2 regions of the Lysobacter sp. TAB13 genome follow, and region 2 is predicted to be linked to the other one. Evidence: riboswitches for the same ligand, from Rfam matches in the RefSeq annotation. Region 2 holds a riboswitch; the other holds the start of a gene.

Region 1 (5,214 bases), on a different contig from region 2:
GGCGCGCGGGCCTGAGCCTCGCGTCCATGCCAATACGCTTCCCGCACGCCGCGCCCTTGCGCGGCGTGCGTGTTTTCGGCGCGCGGATTTCAGCGATCGCGGCCACAACGCCCGACAACGGGCTGCCGCCACCGCGCCGGCCGCCGGGCCGCCGTCATCCGCCCGCCCCGCCTTTGACACACGCCGCCGCCAAGCTCCTCGGACCGCCCGCGAGCGGCAAATTCGCGCGCACTCCGGCGCCCCTCGGGCGCTTTGCCGCAGCAGGCCACTGAGCCGCAACTTGCTGAATAGGCAGGATTTCTGAACGGCTTACGACCGCTCGTCGGCTCCATGTTGCATCGCAACAAATCCAGGCATATGCTGCACCGCACAATCCAGTCGTTCTTCGTCTGGACCTTCCCCTCAGGAGCTCAGCCATGTACCAGCAATTCAACGAACAGTTCGCCGCCGCTACGCGCCAGTTCGCGGACACGGCCGCTCAGGTCAACCGCCTGGCCCTCGACAACGCCGAGGCCGTGTTCGGTCTGCAGATCGCCGCGATCGAAGAGCGCGTCAACGCGACCTTCGCCTTCTTCGGTGAAGCCGCCGAAGCGCGCGATGCCGAAGCCTTCAAGACCCTGTGGCCGAAGGGCGTGCAGATCGCTCGCGAAAACGTCGAGCGCGCTGTCAGCACCGGTCAGGAAGCTTTCGGCCGCACGCTGAAGGCCAACGAAGCCATCGCCGAACTCGCCAAGTCGCAGATCGAAACCGCCGCCAAGGCCACCCAGGCCAACGTCGAGAAGGCCGCTAAGGCCGCGACCAAGGCGACCGCCGCTCCGGCGAAGTAATCGCAACGTCTCTCTCTCCGGCGGGTAACGCGGATACACGAAACCCGGCAGCGCAGGCTGCCGGGTTTTTTGTTGTCCGCGCCGCCGCGGCGATGGCCGTGAATTACACCTGCGGCCGCAGCGATTCCGCCAGCCGCGCCGGATCGGGACGCTGCGAATAAGGCACGCGGCCCCAGCACGGCACCGGCATGCGCCGGCGCAGGATTTCGAAGTTCTCGTCCATGCGCGCCATCTGCGGATCGATGTCGTTGGCGATCCAGCCGATGAAACGCGCGCCGTCGGCGGCGATCGCGCGCGCGCTCAGGCGGGCGTGGTTGATCGCGCCCAGGCGCAATCCGACCACCAACACCACCGGCAGATCCAGCGCGCGCACCAGATCGATCTGGTCGAGCCGGGCATCGATCGGCGCGGCCCAACCGCCGACGCCTTCCACCACCATCACGTCGGCTTGCGCCCGCAGGCGCGCGTATGCGGCGAGGATCGGCTCCAGGCCGATCTCGATGCCGGCTTCGGCCGCGGCGATCTCCGGCGCCAGCGCCAGCGGCAGCGCGTACGGGTTGACGTCCTCGTAGCGCGGCGTGGGATCGCTGGCGGCCTGCAACAGCAGCGCGTCTTCGTTGCGCCAGCCTTGCGCGCCCGGCTCGCAGCCGCTCGCCACCGGCTTCATGCCGATCGCGCGCGCGCCGAGCGCGCGGATCGCATGCAGCAATGAGGCGCTGACGACGGATTTGCCCACGCCGGTGTCGGTGCCGGTGACGAACAGGCCGGGGAGATAAGCTCGCGGAGGCATCGGGATTCGGGTCCGAAAAGTCGCTGGAGGACGATATGACGGCGGATTGCCGCGCGGAACAGTCTGGCGCTTGTGACTGACCTCGCGCTTTTCCGGCACTGCCGGCTGGCCATGGTAGTCGTGGCGAGCACCACTGCTACACTCCGAAGATGTATACAGCCTCAGCACTTTCGGGCGGAAAGCCCGAGCAGTACGCGCAATTGGTCGAGCAGGCGCGTGCGCTGCTCGACGGTGAGCGCGACCGCGTCGCCAACGCCGCCAACCTGTCGGCCCTGGTCAACCAGTCTCTGCCGCAGCTCAACTGGGTCGGTTTCTATTTCTACGACGGCCGCGAACTGGTGGTCGGCCCGTTCCAGGGCCTGCCCGCCTGCGTGCGCATTCCGCTCGACAAGGGCGTGTGCGGCGCGGCCGCGTCCAGCCGCCAGACCCAGCGCGTCGCCGACGTGCACGACTTCCCCGGCCACATCGCCTGCGACGCGGCCTCGCGTTCGGAAGTGGTGGTGCCGTTGCTGCGGGGCGAGGAGCTGATCGGTGTGTTCGATCTGGACAGCCCGGTGCCGGAACGCTTCGACGCCGACGATCAGGCCGGGCTGGAAGCGCTGGCGCGGGTCTACCTGGAGTCGCTGGCATGACCGCCGCCCCCAAGATGCGCAACATCGGCCCCAAGAGCGCGGCCTGGCTGCGTCAGGTCGGGCTGCGCACGCACGAGGACATCGCCGCCATCGGCACCGTCGAAGCCTTCATGCGGGTCAAGCGCGCCGGCTTCAAACCGACCTTGAACCTGCTGTACGCCATCGAAGGCGCGCTGCTGGACTGCCACTGGCAGGAGATCAGCGAAGAACGCCGCCAGGAGCTGATCCTGGCCGCTGAAGCTGCGACCGCGCTGCTGCCGGCGCCGCGCAACAAGCCGGCGGCCGCGCCGGTGCATACGACGATGCATGCGCAGGAAGAGCGGTTCGATGAGCCGACCGCGTTCGGCGGTGGTCGCGATGACGACGACAACGATCGAGACGACGGCAACGACCGCGACGGTCCGTCGGACGACGACGGGCATGATTCGCACGACGCGGACGATCGCAACGACTGATCCGGGTCGGTCGCGGGTTCGCGGCGCGGCAGGTTGGGCCGCGCGCCCTCATCCGCCCCTTCGGGGCACCTTCTCCCGCAAGCGGTAGAAGGGCTCTGCATTCGACTGAGCAATTCGCCGTTAACGCCCCTCGCCCGCTTGCGGCAGAGGGGCCGGGGTGAGGGCAGCCCCGCCACTCAGGCGCCCCGCCCCTACATCGCGTACACTGCGCCCCGCTTCGAGGTGACCCCACGGCTGCTGCCGCCGGGGTTGAAACGGGAAGCCGGTGACGCGCTCAGGTCCGGTCGGACGATCCGACCCGCCCCGCCCATTCCGGCACTGCCCCCGCAACGGTAAGCAAGTCAGGTCGCGGCCACCGCCACTGTGCACAGGCACGGGAAGGCGCCGCGTCCGGGAGTCGATCGCATCGGCTCCGCTTGCGAGTCCGGAGACCGGCCTCGGTGCGCCACAGGTTGCGATGCGGAGGGCATTGCGGCGGCTGCAGCGCCTTTGCGCGCTCGTTTCGCTGCCCGCACGTCCCTTCCCCGCCGCCGCCCATCAGCCGTTGTCGCCACGCGCTGGATCGCGCGTGCGTTGGAGTCATACACATGCGTTGCCTGAATCTGTCCCTCGCCATTGCCTGCGCCCTGCCGGCCACCGCTCTCGCCGCGCCCGCCGGCGGCGCCACCGATCTCGATGAGGTCGTGGTCACCGCCAACCGCACCGCGGTCAGCGTCAACGACCTGCTGACCCCGGTCGAGGTGCTGGACCGCGCCGACATCGAACGCAGCCAGGCGCGCGATCTCAACGATCTGCTGCGCGGCCGCGCCGGCATCACCATCGCCAACCAGGGCGGCGCCGGCAAGCTGACCACGCTGTTCCTGCGCGGCAGCGAATCCGACCACGTGCTGGTGCTGGTGGACGGCATCCGCATCGGCTCGCCGACCTCGGGCCTGGCCGCGCTGCAGGATCTGCCGCTGGAACTGATCGACCGCATCGAAATCGTGCGCGGCCCGCGTTCGAGCCTGTACGGCGCCGACGCCATCGGCGGCGTGATCCAGGTGTTCACCCGCCGCGAGCAGCAAGGCTTCGCCCCGCGCGTGCACGTCGGCGGCGGCAGCAACGGCACCATCGAATACGGCAGCGGCTTCGGCGGACGCGGCGGACGCGGCTGGTTCGGCGCCGACTACAGTTTCCGCAAGACCCAGGGCATCAACGCCTGCCGCGGCGCCGGCTTCCCGGTGTTCGCCGGCTGCTTCACCGACGAGCCCGATCGCGACGGCTACGAGAGCCACGCGCTGTCGCTTCGCGGCGGCGTCGAGATCAACGAGCAGTGGAGCATCGAAGGCCAGGCGCTGCGCGCGGAAGGCCAGAACGAGTACGACGGCAGCTTCGGCAATTATTCCGAGACGGTGCAGCAAGTGATCGGCGGCAAGGTCGATTGGCGTCCCTCCGAATCGGTGCACGTGCAGTTGACCGCCGGCCGCAACGTCGACGCCTCGGAAAATTACCTGGTCGGCGGCCTCGTCGGCCCGGCCAACACCACCTCGCGCGCGCGCGTCGGCCACTTCGATACCGATCGCGACAGCGCGACCTTGCAGGCCGACTTCACCCTCGCCGAAGGCCACTTGCTGACCGCCGGTTTCGATTGGCTGCGCGACCGCGTCGACAGCGACACCTCCTACGACGAGACCGATCGCGACAACAAGGCCGGCTTCGTCCAGTACCAGGGCCGTTTCGGCAACCAGTCCTTCGAAGCCAGCGTGCGCCGCGACGATAACGAGCAGTTCGGCGGCCATACCACCGGCGGCGCCGCGTGGGGCCTGAACTTCGCCGAGAGCTGGCGCGTGACCGTGGGTTACGGCACCGCGTTCAAGGCGCCGACTTTCAACGAGCTGTACTTCCCGTTCTTCGGCAACGCCAATCTGAAGCCGGAAGAGTCCAAGACCTGGGAAATCGGCCTTGCCTACCGCGGCGACGGCTTCAACGCGCGCATCGACGGTTTCGATACCCGCGTCGATCAGCTGATCACCTTCGATTCGGCGATCAACCTGCCGAACAACATCGAACGCGCGCGCATGCGCGGCGCCGAGATCGGTATCGACACGACCTTCGCCGACTGGACCCTGGCGGCGAGCGCGAGCTATCTGGACACCGAGAACCGCGTCGGCTTCTTCCGCGGCAACGACCTGCCGCGCCGCGCCAAGCACAGCGCGCGCATCGATCTGGATCGCGCCTTCGGCAAGTTCCGCATCGGCGCGACCGCGGTGGGTTACGGCTCGCGTTACGACGACGTCGCCAACAGCGTGCGCGTCGGCGGCTACGGCACCATGGACCTGCGCGCCGAGTACGCGATCAGCGATTCGCTGAGCCTGCAGGCGCGCGTGGCCAACGTGTTCGACCGCGAGTACGAGACCGTGTCGTACTACAACCAGCCCGGCCGCGAGTGGTTCCTGACCCTGCGTTACGCGCCCAAGCCCTGATAGTTGCGCCGATCGCTACGCGCGATGGTTCGAAACGAAGCCCGGCAT
Region 2 (5,214 bases):
TCGACAGCACCACGCCGGTGGTCTGGTACGGCGTGCAGAACGTGTTCGCCTGGAACCCGTCGGTCAAGGGCGCGCCCAAGGTGATGGCGACCCAGGCCGCCGCCTACGCGCGCAGCGAGGAGTTCCCGCAGACCACGGTGGTGTGGAAGGCGAACGGCAAGCTCGCCGAAGGCGCGCTGGTGCCGTCGTTCCGCAAGCGTTGAGGGCTCGATCGCGGCGGCCGGCTTGAGGCGGCCGGCCGCGGGCCGCCGCGGAGGTTCGCAAGCATCCCTCTGTAAGCTGCCAAGCAGTGAGAAAACAGGCCGGCGTTCGCCGGCCTTTGCGCATGGCGCGATCGAATCGGGTGCATCGACGGCTGCCTTGGCCGCGTCGATGCCGCGAGCCGGGCCGCAAAAGGCCAAGGCCGCCGAGCACGCCGCACCGCGCCGCCGTCATCGAATCGTGAACGACAGCCACACCGACGGCGCGGGCCGCGCTGTGGCCAACGGAATTTTTATTCTCTCGCCGACGCCGTCCTCGTATCGTCGCGTGCATTCGTCGCGTCGATGATCGAGTGCGTCGGCACGCCGCGCGCGGGCGCTCGACGGCTTCGCCGAGGCGCGAATCGACAAGCGATGTTGACTGTTTCCCGATCGTCCACGGCGTCGCGGCTCGCGGCGGAAGCGGGCGAGGGCGTCGTGAAGTACGCAATCCCGTGTCGCCGCGGTCCACCGCGTTCGCCCGCCGCGCCTGAACGAAGGCCGGCGCGCGCGCGCGACGGGCGTCGCGCGCGCGGAACTCGCTCTATCGTTCTCGTTCCGATGCTTGCGGCCCGGCGCGTGTTTCAGGCCATCACCCCCGAAGGATGAATGAACAAAGCCGCTCCTCCGCAAGATGCCCTGCTGCATGCGAGCGCTTTGCTGATCGCCGTCGCGGTGACGATGTTCACCGGTTGGCTGCTGCTGGACGTGCCGGCACCGGCGCCGACGCAACCGGCCCTGGATGTGGTCCTGATCGAGCGCGTGCCGCCGCCCGTTGAGCCGCCGAGCGAGCCGGACTTCGTACCCATACCCACGCCACGCGACCGCCCGCACGCGCCTTCGCCGGCGAGCGTCGCCGCGAACACGCCCCGGCCCGCGCAACCCGAGCCATCGCCGCCGCGCAAGCAAACCGCAGCAAACACGCCGCCGCCCGCGGCCACCAGCCGCCTATTCAACGCCGACGGCCGCGTCGCGCTGCCGGAATCCGACCCGATGCGCCCGCCGCCCGGCCGCGCGCCGGGCGATCCGGACGATCCCAAATTCGTAGCCGCCAAGAACACCTTCGAACGCCGCAATCCGATCGACGTGCCGCCGACCGGATTCGAATCGGATTGGGCCACCGAAGGCACCCTGGGCAAGGCCTTGCTGGGCAAGGCGACCAAGCGGCTGCAGAAAATCGCCGACGCGATGCCGTTCAAGCGCGACATTCAGCAGGCGCGCGCGCGGCCGCCGCCGCCGGTGCGATTCAATCCGGCGCTGCATGAGCGGCCCTCGGACCTGGGCAGCGAAGCCACCGGCGATGCCTACAAGGCCGCGCCGATCGCGTTCGAGCCCGCGCCGGGCCTGCAAGGCGAGGCCAGCCGCCGCATCCGTCAGGCGATCGGCGAAGTCGAAGCCAGCCACGGCGGCTGCGAGCGCAAGCGGCTGCGCGAGTTGCTGGCGCCGGCGATCGTGCGCGTGGACGAACTTCAGCGCATCGAACGCGCGATGGCCAGCGGCGTCGATCCGATCCGCGCCGAACAACTGCTGCCGCGTTCGGCCGACATGGCCTACGACCAGGCGCGCCGCGCGATCTGGTACGCGAAACAACAATTAGCGACGTGCGCGAGCTGACCCGGGCGGCTTGATCGAGTGCCGACGCATCGGCTGTTCGTTGTTCGCCGCGTTGCCATCGGCGGTGCGGTTACGGCGTTGAAGCGCGCATCGTTAACGCGTGCGATTCAAACGAAGCCGGCGCTGAGCGCATCGATGCGAACCATCGGCGTCTGCATGATCGCAACGATGGCGCTATCGATCTGGCGCCGCAGTAAGGCGATGAACCGGCGCGGGGCGCACATTCGATGCAGCAACGCACGCATCGTCATCGATATGACTATTTGAGCCGCGATGCATGTCATCGCATCGCTTTGTGATCCGCGTGGTGAATCCACCACCGTTCGAGCCGCGTCGATGACTTGACGCCGGCCCGCATCCAGCGCTTGCGTCCGATCTGAACGAACGCGAGCGATGCGCCCGTCGCGATGCGGCTTGTCCGCCCAGGGCCGCAAGCACTACACTTCGCCCGCCACAGGTGCCTTGCACGCCGGTCCATACCGGCGCGCAGGGTGAAACGGGAAGTCGGTGCGGACGTGATCGTCCAATTCCGACGCTGCCCCCGCAACGGTAGGCGAGAACACCCGACGTTGACCACTGCGCTCGCGCGGGAAGGTGTCGGGGTGATGCTTCGGCATCGCTCGCAAGCCCGGAGACCGGCCCGTGGCGGACATCGGGAGATGTCCTCCTCGAGTGTTGCGGCGGGCAACCTGACGGGCTGATTCGATGCGGCGTGCGTCCGCCATCGTTTCGTCTTGTCGCGCGTCTCCGCAGCCCTCGCTTTCGCGGGTGTGCGATACGGAGACCACCATGAACGATATGCATCGCGTTGCGACCGAGGTCGCGACGGTCAAGCTTTTGATCGACGGCGAATTCGTCGAATCCCGCAGCACGCAGTGGCGCGACGTCGTCAATCCGGCCACCCAGGCGGTGCTGGCGCGCGTGCCGATGGCCACGGCCGAGGAAGTGGGCGCGGCGGTGGCTTCGGCCGCACGCGCGTTCAAGACCTGGCGCAAGACCCCGATCGGTGCGCGTGCGCGCATCTTCCTGAAGTATCAGCAGCTGATCCGCGAGCACATGAGCGAGCTCGCCGCGATCCTGACCTCCGAGCAGGGCAAGACCTTGCCCGATGCCGAAGGCGACGTGTTCCGCGGCCTGGAAGTGGTCGAGCACGCCGCGGCGATCGGCAATCTGCAACTGGGCGAGTTGGCCAACAACGTCGCCGGCGGCGTCGATACCTACACCTTGCTGCAACCGCTGGGCGTGTGCGCGGGCATCACGCCGTTCAATTTCCCGGCGATGATTCCGCTGTGGATGTTCCCGATGGCCATCGCCACCGGCAACACCTTCGTGCTCAAGCCGTCCGAGCAGGATCCGCTGGTGACCATGCGTCTGGTCGAACTGGCGCTGCAGGCCGGCGTTCCCAAGGGCGTGCTCAACGTCGTCCACGGCGGCGAGGATGTGGTGAATGCGATCTGCGATCACGCCGATATCCGCGCGGTGTCGTTCGTCGGTTCGACCAAGGTCGGCACCCACGTGTATCGCCGCGCCTCGCTCGCCGGCAAGCGCGTGCAATGCATGATGGGCGCGAAGAATCACGCCATCGTGCTGCCCGACGCGAACAAGGAACAAACCCTCAACGCCATGGCCGGCGCCGCCTTCGGCGCGGCCGGACAGCGCTGCATGGCCGCGTCCACCGTAGTGCTGGTCGGCGAAGCGCGGCAGTGGATTCCGGATCTGGTCGCCAAGGCGCGCACGCTCAAGGTCAACGCCGGCACCGAGCCGGGCACCGACGTGGGTCCGGTGATTTCCTGCGCCGCGCGCGAACGCGTCGAAGGCCTGATCGCCTCGGGCGTGGAGCAGGGCGCGGTGCTGGAACTCGATGGCCGCAATCCCGCCGTGCCCGGTTATCAGCAAGGCAATTTCGTCGGCCCGACGATCTTCTCCGGCGTCGAGCCGGGCATGCGCATCTACCAGGAAGAAATTTTCGGACCGGTGCTGGTGATCCTGGGCGTGGATACGCTGGATGAGGCGATCGCKCTGATCAACGCCAATCCCAACGGCAACGGCACCGCGATCTTCACCCAGTCCGGCGCCGCCGCGCGCAGGTTCCAGGAAGAGATCGACGTCGGCCAGGTCGGCATCAACGTGCCGATTCCGGTGCCGGTTCCGCTGTTCTCGTTCACCGGCTCGCGCGCCTCCAAGCTCGGCGACCTGGGCCCGTACGGCAAGCAGGTGGTGACCTTCTACACCCAGACCAAGACCGTCACCGCGCGCTGGTTCGACGACGAGACCCTGGGTCACGGCGTCAACACCACGATCAGTCTCAAGTGATGGCCGCGGTCATGGACTGGCAGGCCGCGTCGGTGGTGCCGACCGGCCTGAGCGAAGAACAGGCCGCGTACCGCGATGCGGCGCGCGACTTCGCTCTGGCACGGTTAGCGCCGCATGCGGCGCATTGGGACGCGCAAGGCATCTTTCCGCGCGAAGCCATCGCTCAGGCCGGCGAACTCGGCTTCTGCGGCCTGTATGTGGACGAAGCCGCCGGCGGCTCGGGCTTGAGCCGGCTGGACGCGGCGATCGTGTTCGAGGAACTGGCCGCGGTCGATCCGTCCACCGCGGCTTTCATCAGCATCCACAACATGGCGACCTGGATGCTGACCGCGCACGCCGGCGACGCGGTGCGCGAACAATGGGGGCCGGCCCTGGCCAGCGGACGCAGTCTGGCCTCGTATTGCCTGACCGAACCGGGCGCGGGATCGGATGCGGCCTCGCTGAAAACCCGCGCCGTGCGCGATGGCGAGGACTACGTGCTCAACGGCGCGAAGGCTTTCATTTCCGGCGCCGGCGCCACCGACATGCTGGTGGTGATGGCGCGCACCGGCGGCGACGGTGCGCGCGGCATCAGCGCGTTCGCGGTCGCCGCCGACAGCGCCGGCATCGCCTACGGCCGCAAGGAAGAAAAGATGGGCTGGAACAGCCAGCCCACGCGCGGCATCAGCTTCGAGAACGTGCGCGTGCCGGCGCGCAATCTGCTCGGACGCGAAGGCGACGGCTTCAAGATCGCGATGAAGGGGCTCGACGGCGGCCGCATCAACATCGCCAGTTGCTCGCTCGGCGCGGCCCAGGGCGCCTTGGACGCGGCCCGCCGCTACATGGGCGAACGCCGCCAGTTCGGCAAGAAACTCGCCGAGTTCCAGGTGTTGCAGTTCAAGCTCGCCGACATGGCCACGCAACTGATCGCCTCGCGGCAGATGGTGCATACCGCCGCGCGCAAGATCGACGCCGGCAGCAGCGACGCCACCGTGTGGTGCGCGATGGCCAAGCGCTTCGCCACCGACGCCGGTTTCGCCGTGTGCAACGACGCGCTGCAGATCCACGG

Evidence for each region. A riboswitch is a leader RNA that binds a small molecule or an ion and turns the genes downstream of it on or off. The one in region 2 is predicted to bind cobalamin.
Region 1: linked by a shared signal. The riboswitch ahead of btuB (TonB-dependent vitamin B12 receptor) and the one ahead of AB4Y92_RS01215 (CoA-acylating methylmalonate-semialdehyde dehydrogenase) in region 2 are both predicted to bind cobalamin.

Annotation. Positions count from the first base shown of each region.
Region 1 is NZ_JBFRDR010000012.1:173,639-178,852, forward strand. It holds gene AB4Y92_RS15950 (phasin family protein) at 417-827, shown strand; gene bioD (dethiobiotin synthase) at 931-1,617, opposite strand; gene AB4Y92_RS15960 (GAF domain-containing protein) at 1,767-2,249, shown strand; gene AB4Y92_RS15965 (TfoX/Sxy family protein) at 2,246-2,704, shown strand; cobalamin riboswitch at 2,908-3,158, shown strand; gene btuB (TonB-dependent vitamin B12 receptor) at 3,292-5,166, shown strand.
Region 2 is NZ_JBFRDR010000001.1:355,838-361,051, reverse strand. It holds gene AB4Y92_RS01230 (hypothetical protein) at 1-203, shown strand, start outside; gene AB4Y92_RS01225 (hypothetical protein) at 849-1,853, shown strand; gene AB4Y92_RS01220 (hypothetical protein) at 1,961-2,098, opposite strand; cobalamin riboswitch at 2,292-2,511, shown strand; gene AB4Y92_RS01215 (CoA-acylating methylmalonate-semialdehyde dehydrogenase) at 2,652-4,166, shown strand; gene AB4Y92_RS01210 (acyl-CoA dehydrogenase family protein) at 4,178-5,214, shown strand, end outside.